DNA from 2 places in the Pseudomonas sp. MYb327 genome. Region 2 is predicted to be linked to the other one. Evidence: predicted binding sites of a transcription regulator. Region 2 holds the regulator's gene; the other holds the start of a gene.
What was found. The regulator FliA, encoded in region 2, starts transcription of late flagellar genes. The targets are predictions, from matches to a motif close to CTAAAGTTTNNNNNNNNNNNGCCGNTAA.
Positions count from the first base shown of each region.

Region 1: a site for FliA is predicted at 1,748-1,775, ahead of ABVN21_RS21705 (methyl-accepting chemotaxis protein). Genes of this name have one in related genera too.

Region 1 covers NZ_CP159258.1:4,823,272-4,827,314, reverse strand. The annotation lists gene ABVN21_RS21705 (methyl-accepting chemotaxis protein) at 1-1,706, opposite strand, end outside; gene ABVN21_RS21700 (16S rRNA (uracil(1498)-N(3))-methyltransferase) at 1,809-2,516, opposite strand; gene tatC (twin-arginine translocase subunit TatC) at 2,513-3,307, opposite strand; gene tatB (Sec-independent protein translocase protein TatB) at 3,304-3,747, opposite strand; gene ABVN21_RS21685 (twin-arginine translocase TatA/TatE family subunit) at 3,758-4,036, opposite strand.
Region 2 covers NZ_CP159258.1:716,656-720,698, reverse strand. The annotation lists gene ABVN21_RS03235 (chemotaxis protein CheA) at 1-213, opposite strand, end outside; gene ABVN21_RS03230 (protein phosphatase CheZ) at 261-1,049, opposite strand; gene ABVN21_RS03225 (chemotaxis response regulator CheY) at 1,069-1,440, opposite strand; gene fliA (RNA polymerase sigma factor FliA) at 1,607-2,347, opposite strand; gene fleN (flagellar synthesis regulator FleN) at 2,344-3,174, opposite strand; gene flhF (flagellar biosynthesis protein FlhF) at 3,291-4,043, opposite strand, start outside.

The DNA of each region.
Region 1 (4,043 bases), 2.0 Mb from region 2:
GTGCGGGTGATGCTCTCCAGTGAGCCACCGGCCCGGCGAGTCAGCTCAACGCTGCTGTCGGTCAGGGTACGGCTGTTGTCCATGATCGTCGCGACTTGCTGGGTACCGTTTTGCAGGCCGACGATCAGCTCTTCGATTTCTTCAGTGGATTTCTGCGTGCGCTGCGCCAGGCTGCGAACTTCGTCGGCGACCACGGCAAAACCACGTCCGGCTTCACCGGCGCGAGCGGCTTCGATGGCGGCGTTGAGCGCCAGCAAATTGGTTTGCTGGGCCACGGACTTAATGACGTCGAGCACGCTACCGATCTTGTCGCTTTCGCGTTTGAGCTCACCCATGGCTTCGGTGGAATTGCCGACTTCCTTGGCCAGGCGTTCAATCTGGGCGATGGCCTCGCCCACCACTTTGTCGCCTTCGCGTGCTTGCTGGTCGGCGGCAACAGCGGCCTCGGACGCCTCTTCAGCATTGCGTGCGACTTCTTGTACGGTGGCGGTCATTTCGTTCATGGCGGTGGCCACCTGGTCAGTCTCGACCCGTTGGCTGTTGACCCCGGCGCTGGTCTGCTCGGTGACCGCCGACAGCTCTTCGGCAGCGCTGGCGATTTGCGTGACGCCCTCGCTGATGCCGCCGATCAGTTCGCGCAGGCCTTGAGTCATGCTTTGAATAGCGCGTTGCAATTGGCCCAGTTCGTCGGCGCGTTTGGACGCCAGGTTATGGGTCAGGTCGCCGGCAGCGATGCGCTCGGCCACCTTCAGCGTCTGGTTCAGCGGAATCACGATTTGCCGAGTAATGGCCCAAGCGGCAAACAGCCCAAAGACCAGCGCCAGGGAGGTGGCCAGCAACAGCATGTTCTTGGCGTGTTGCACGTCGGTATCGCGCACGAGAGTTTGTGAAATCGTGAGCTTCTTGCTGACGTCGAGCAGGATTTCGCCTTGGGCGGCCATGTGTTTGAGTGCGTCGGCGCTGGCCACTTGGGAATCACGGAACTGACTGACCGCTGCGCGGTAGGCTTCGAGCGATTCAGTGGCCTGTTTCAGATTGGCAATGTGTTCTTCGGGGAGTTTGGACGGCAGGCTTTCCAGATACTTCAGGGCATTGTCGATAGCGTCCAATGCCGGTTGCTCGGCCTCGGTTTTGCCGCTGTAGGTGTAGCCACGTACCTGGAAGCGCGCTTGCTGAAGCAGCTTGCTCAAATCGATCACGCTGTTGAACTGCGCAACGCTCTCGCCCTGCAGCATGGATTTTTCAACTTCAGCGACCTTGGCGACGGCATTGTCAGCGGTAGCACCGAGCTTGCTGCGGGCGTCTTCGCGATTGGCGCCGGCCTGGGTCAAGGTGGCGAAAGCTTGCTTGTACTGACTGACGGCGGCCAGTTGCTGGTCGATCATGGCCACATCGGCGGGCTGTTCAATCATCTGACGGGCAGCTTGCAGGCCGTTGTCCAGCTTACCCAACAGATCGTGGACGGCGCCCGGGCCTTGTTCGCCACGACGCATCTCATAATCCAGGCGGGCGATGCGCAAATCTTTGGTGAGGCCATTGATGTCGGAAATGTACCCCAGCTTGTCACCACGACTCATTACGTCACTCAGGCCGGTCCAGCCAGTGACGGTAATCAGCAATGTCAGCAGCAGCACCAGACCGAAGCCGACGCCCAGTTTGCGATTAACGCCTACGTTTCCCAGCTTATCGGCCAGCCATTGGTACATGCTGCTACTCCCTTGGACCAAACATTGGTTTTATGGGAGGTATATCGGCCGTGGGCAGACAATCTGTAGAAGCGCTCTGACGAGCGGGCAGAATGGTGTCAGTTAGAAGAGTCGTGCCAGCAACGCGGTAACGGCAGTTTCGACGCGCAGGATGCGCTCGCCCAACTGCACAGGTTGCAGGCCGGATTTGCCCAGCAGGTCAATTTCGTAAGGGATCCACCCGCCCTCCGGGCCGATGGCCAAGGTCACCGGTTCGCTCAGCGCACGAGGGCAGGGCGGGTAGTTGCCTGGGTGGCCAACCAGGCCAAGGGTTCCCTCGGTAATGGCAGGCAAGCGGTCTTCAACGAAGGGTTTGAAGCGTTTTTCTATCACCACTTCCGGCAACACGCTGTCCCGCGCCTGTTCGAGGCCGAGAATCAACTGTTCGCGAATGGCTTGCGGTTCAAGAAACGGTGTCTGCCAGAAGCTCTTCTCGACGCGATAGCTGTTCACCAGCACGATGCGCGGCACACCCATGGCCGCCACGGTCTGAAACACCCTACGGAGCATTTTGGGCCGTGGCAGGGCCAGCACCAGGGTCAGTGGCAGCTTGGCGGGTGGTGGTTGATCGAGGGTGACGCGCAATTCGGCTTCGCCGGTGTCCAGGCGCAGCACTTCGGCAGAGCCCATCAACCCGCCGATGCGCCCGACGCGCATGCTGTCGCCTACTTCACAGCGGTGAACTTCCTGCATGTGGGTCAACCGCCGATCACGCAGGACGGCCCGGTCGGCCGCAATAAAGTCGGCCTCTTCGAGGAGTAGCAGGTTCACGGCTGGGTCGCTGGCGGCTGGTCGTTGTGATCGTCAACCGGTTGATCGTCCGGATGCTCGCCGCGTTTGCTGACCAGGCCGCCAAACAGGATGCCGATCTCGAACAGCAACCACATCGGTACGGCCAGCAGCGTCTGCGAGAAGATGTCCGGCGGCGTCAGGATCATCCCCACCACAAAGCAGCCGATGATCACATACGGACGGATCTTCTTCAGGTACTTGACGTCGACCACGCCGATCCACACCAGCAGCACCACGGCCACCGGGATCTCGAACGCCACGCCGAAGGCAAAGAACAGCGTCATGACGAAGTCGAGGTAACTGGTGATGTCAGTCATCATTTCCACGCCGGCCGGGGTGGCAGCGGCGAAGAACTTGAAGATCAGCGGGAAGACCAGGAAATAGGCGAAGGCCATACCGGCGTAAAACAGGATGATGCTCGACACCAGCAATGGCACGGCGATGCGTTTTTCGTGCTTGTACAGGCCCGGTGCAATGAAGCCCCAGATCTGGTGCAGGATCACCGGGATCGCCACGAACAGCGAGACCATCATCGTCAGTTTCAGCGGCGTCAGGAACGGCGACGAAACGTCGGTGGCGATCATCGTCGCACCGGCCGGCAGGTAGGCGCGCAACGGCGTGGAGACGAAGGTATAGATCTGCTGGGTAAAGGCGAACAACCCGGCGAAGATGATGAAGATCGCCGCTACGCAGCGCAGCAGGCGGGTACGCAACTCGGTGAGGTGCGAAACCAGCGGCATGTGCTGGTCGTTTTCAGGGAGATCGCTCATGGGGCTCGCGGCGGCAGTGTTGGGTCATGAGGAGCCGGCGCGACAGGCGCGGCGGCTGGAGCAACGGCTTCGACCACGGGCGCTGCAGCAACGGGCGCGGGTTCGGTAGTCGCTACAGCGGGTGCAGGTGTTGCAGCGGAGGGAGCGTGAATCGTCTGCTCTCCCACGTGCTCAACCGGTGTCGGCTCCTGCTGGGTCGGCGTGAAAATCTTCCGCGCCTCCTGCTCAAGCGAAAGAATGTGCTCGTTGTGCAGTTGCCGACGAATCTCGTCGGCACCGATTTCACGCTCAACTTCCTGTTTGATCGCGTTAAAGCTGCGCTTCAGACGCCCGACCCACAGGCCGGCGGTGCGCGCAGCGCCCGGCAGACGCTCGGGGCCCAGCACCAGCAGGGCAACGAGGCCGACGAGCAGCAGTTCAGAGAAGCTGATACCAAACATTAGTCAGTGCTCACACGTCTTTGCGGATCGGCTCTTCGACTTTCTGCGCCTGCACGTCAATGGTGTGCGGCTGATTCACGGACTGGGTGGTCTGTGGCTGAGCAGGTGGCACCGGTTGGGTCGGGGTCACGGTCGGATCGGCCGGTTTTTCGTCATCGTTCATGGCTTTGCGGAAGCCCTTGATCGACTCGCCAACGTCGGTGCCGAGGTTTTTCAGTTTCTTGGTGCCGAACACCAGCACGACAACAACCAGGATGACGATCCAGTGTTTCCAGTCAAAAATGCCCATGTTGCTG
Region 2 (4,043 bases):
CTCGGCGATGTGACAGCACTCCACCAGCTCGTTGAGCTGGAGGAAGCCGGCGCCCCCTTTTACAGTGTGAAAACCGCGAAAAATTGCATTGAGCAAGTCCGCATCATCCGGTCGGCTTTCCAGCTCGACCAGTTGCTCGGACAGTTGCTCTAGAATCTCGCCGGCCTCAACCAGGAAATCCTGAAGGATCTCTTCATCGGCGCCGAAGCTCATTAATGGTGTGCTCCTAACAGGTCTAAAAACCTAAAAAACCTGAAAATCTAAAATCCCAGGCTGGATAGCAAATCGTCCACATCGTCCTGACCGGACACAACGTCTTCTCTTTTATCGGCATGAATCTGCGGACCTTCACCCTGAGAGAGATGTTTTTGTGGATCTTTTTCTGCAAGCATCGCTTCACGGTCATGTTCGATGCCCGCGAAGCGGTCTACCTGGCTGGCCATGAGCACGAGCTTGAGCAGGTTGCTTTCAACTTCGGTGACCAGTTGGGTCACACGCTTGATCACCTGACCGGTGAGGTCCTGATAATCCTGGGCGAGCAGAATGTCGTTGAGGTTGCTCGACACAGCGCGATTGTCTGCGCTGCTGCGTGCCAGGAATCCATCGACTCGCCGAGCCAGTTCGCGGAACTCTTCGGCGCCGACTTCGCGGCGCATGAACCGTCCCCAATCCGTGCTCAACGCCTGGGCTTCGTCAGCCAGGCTGTTGACCAGTGGCGTGGCGTTTTCCACCAGGTCCATGGTGCGGTTGGCAGCAGCCTCGGTCAGCTTGACCACATACCCCAGACGCTCGGTGGCGTCGGTGATTTGCGACACTTCCTCGGCTTGCGGCATGTTCGGGTCAATCTGGAAATTGACGATCGCGCTATGTAGCTCGCGGGTGAGCTTGCCCACTTCCTGATACAGGCCGCGGTCACGGGTCTGGTTGAGCTCATGGATCAATTGCACAGCATCGCCAAACCTGCCTTTTTCAAGGCTCGCGACCAGTTCGACGGCGTGTTTTTTCAGGGTCGATTCAAAATCGCCCTGCGAAGATTCGTTATGCCCCATAGCTCCCCCGTGGCGCAGTTCAACCGATGCGTTCGAAAATCTTCTCGATTTTTTCTTTCAACGCCTGGGCCGTGAAGGGCTTGACTACATAGCCGTTTACACCGGCCTGGGCTGCTTCGATGATCTGTTCGCGCTTGGCTTCAGCGGTCACCATCAGCACTGGCAAGTGCTTGAGTTTTTCATCGGCACGCACGTGGCGCAGCAGATCGATACCGGTCATGCCAGGCATGTTCCAGTCCGTCACCAGAAAGTCGATGCTCCCGCTGTTGAGCACCGGAATGGCCGTGGTGCCATCGTCGGCCTCGACCGTGTTGGTGAACCCAAGGTCACGCAACAGGTTTTTTATGATCCGCCGCATCGTTGAGAAGTCATCAACGATGAGGATTTTCATGTTCTTGTCCAATTCGACCTCCAAGCAGACTAAAACGCGCCCAGCACCTGGACGCGCCATTTCAATCAATCTGGCAAAGCACTCGATGACTGTCTGGAGTACAACGGATCGAGACCGGCGCGGTTCAACACCCCACCAGCCACGTCGCAGTGCCCCCACACTGCCTTCAGCGCGCTCGCCACTCTCCCAAACGCCCCCGCAAACGGGCCGCGCACTGGCTGTGTAACTGGCTGACCCGAGATTCGCTAACCCCCAGGACTTCACCGATTTCCTTGAGATTCAACTCTTCGTCGTAGTACAGCGCCAACACCAGTCGCTCACGCTCCGGCAAATTGGCAATCGCGTCCGCCAGCGCCGCCTGGAAGCGTTCATCTTCCAGGTCGCGTGACGGCTCGAGATGAGCACTCGCGCCATCCTCGTGCAGCCCTTCGTGTTCGCCGTCCTGCAACAGATCGTCGAAACTGAATAATCGGCTGCCGAGGGTGTCGTTCAAAATCCCGTAATAATCGTCGAGACTCAATTGGAGTTCGGCCGCAACTTCGTGATCTTTAGCGTCACGGCCGGTTTTAGCTTCAATCGAGCGAATAGCATCGCTGACCATCCGGGTATTGCGGTGGACCGAACGTGGCGCCCAGTCCCCTTTGCGCACTTCATCGAGCATGGCGCCGCGGATTCGAATGCCCGCGTACGTTTCGAAACTCGCGCCTTTGCTGGCGTCGTATTTTGTTGATACTTCAAGCAGGCCGATCATCCCGGCCTGAATCAGGTCTTCGACCTGGACACTGGCCGGCAGGCGCGCCAGCAAGTGGTAGGCAATGCGTTTGACCAGTGGCGCGTAACGCTCGATCAGCTCGTACTGCGCGTCACGCGCCGACTTCTTGTAGAGGTTGTAACCGCTGGCCGTCATAGCACGGGTCCTGCCGTTTGTTGCACGAGGCGCTCGACGAAAAACTCCAGGTGCCCGCGCGGGTTGGCTGGCAGCGGCCAGGTATCGACCTTTTGGGCGATGGCCTTGAACGCCAGCGAGCACTTGGAACGCGGGAACGCTTCGTAGACCGCGCGCTGCTTCTGCACGGCCTTGCGCACGCTTTCGTCGTACGGCACAGCGCCGACGTATTGCAGGGCGACGTCCAGGAAGCGGTCAGTGACCTTGGTCAGTTTGGCGAACAGGTTACGGCCTTCCTGCGGGCTCTGGGCCATATTGGCCAGGACGCGGAAACGATTCATGCCGTAATCGCGGTTGAGCAATTTGATCAATGCGTAGGCGTCAGTGATCGAAGTCGGCTCGTCGCAGACCACCAGCAACACTTCTTGCGCAGCGCGTACGAAACTGACTACCGAGTCACCAATACCTGCAGCGGTGTCGATCACCAGCACGTCGAGGTTGTCGCCAATATCGCTGAAAGCCTGGATCAGACCGGCGTGTTGCGCCGGGCTCAAGTGAACCATGCTCTGGGTGCCGGAAGCCGCCGGAACGATGCGGATACCGCCCGGTCCTTGCAACAGCACGTCGCGCAGTTCGCAGCGGCCTTCGATCACGTCGGCCAGAGTACGTTTGGGTGTCAGTCCCAGCAGAACGTCGACGTTCGCCAGGCCCAGGTCGGCGTCCAGCAACATGACGCGCCGGCCAAGCTCAGCCAAAGCCAGGGACAAGTTCACTGACACGTTAGTTTTCCCGACGCCACCTTTGCCGCCGGTCACCGCGATCACCTGTACGGGATGCATGCTGCCCATGTTATTTCTTTACCTTGTCTTGCATAGACGGAGGCCACATTACTGGCTGCGCGTTCTCAACCGGAACAATGCATGGCAGACCATCGATGTAGGTACAAAAACTATTCATTTTTACCTCAGCCAACCTGCTTGGTCGGACTGTGGTAGATGTCAGCGAACATGTCAGCCATGGCTTCTTCGCTGGGTTCTTCCTGCATTTGCACGCTGACGGCGCGGCTAACCAACTGATGACGACGCGGCAGATGCAAATCATCCGGAATCCGCGGGCCATCGGTCAGGTAGGCCACTGGCAATTCATGACTGATGGCCAGGCTCAACACCTCGCCCAGACTGGCCGTTTCATCCAGTTTAGTCAGAATGCAGCCGGCAAGCCCGCAACGCTTGTAACTGTGATAAGCGGCGGTTAGAACCTGTTTCTGGCTGGTGGTTGCCAGGACCAGATAATTTTTTGATTTGATGCCACGACCGGCCAGGCTTTCGAGCTGCATGCGCAGCGCCGGATCGCTGGCCTGCAGGCCGGCGGTGTCGATCAGCACCACGCGCTTGCGCAGCAGTGGATCCAGCGCCTGCACCAGCGATTGCCCCGGATCGACGTGCGTCACCGATACGTTGAGAATCCGACCGAGGGTCTTGAGTTGTTCCTGGGCGCCGATGCGGAAGCTGTCCATGCTCACCAGCGCGATGTTCTGCGCGCCGTATTTGAGCACGTAACGAGCAGCCAGCTTGGCCAGGGTGGTGGTCTTGCCCATGCCGGCAGGGCCGACCATGGCAATCACGCCGCCCTCTTCCAGCGGTTCAATTTCCGGCGTGGCAATCATTCGCGCCAGATGCGCCAGCAACATGCGCCAGGCCTGACGAGGTTCTTCAAT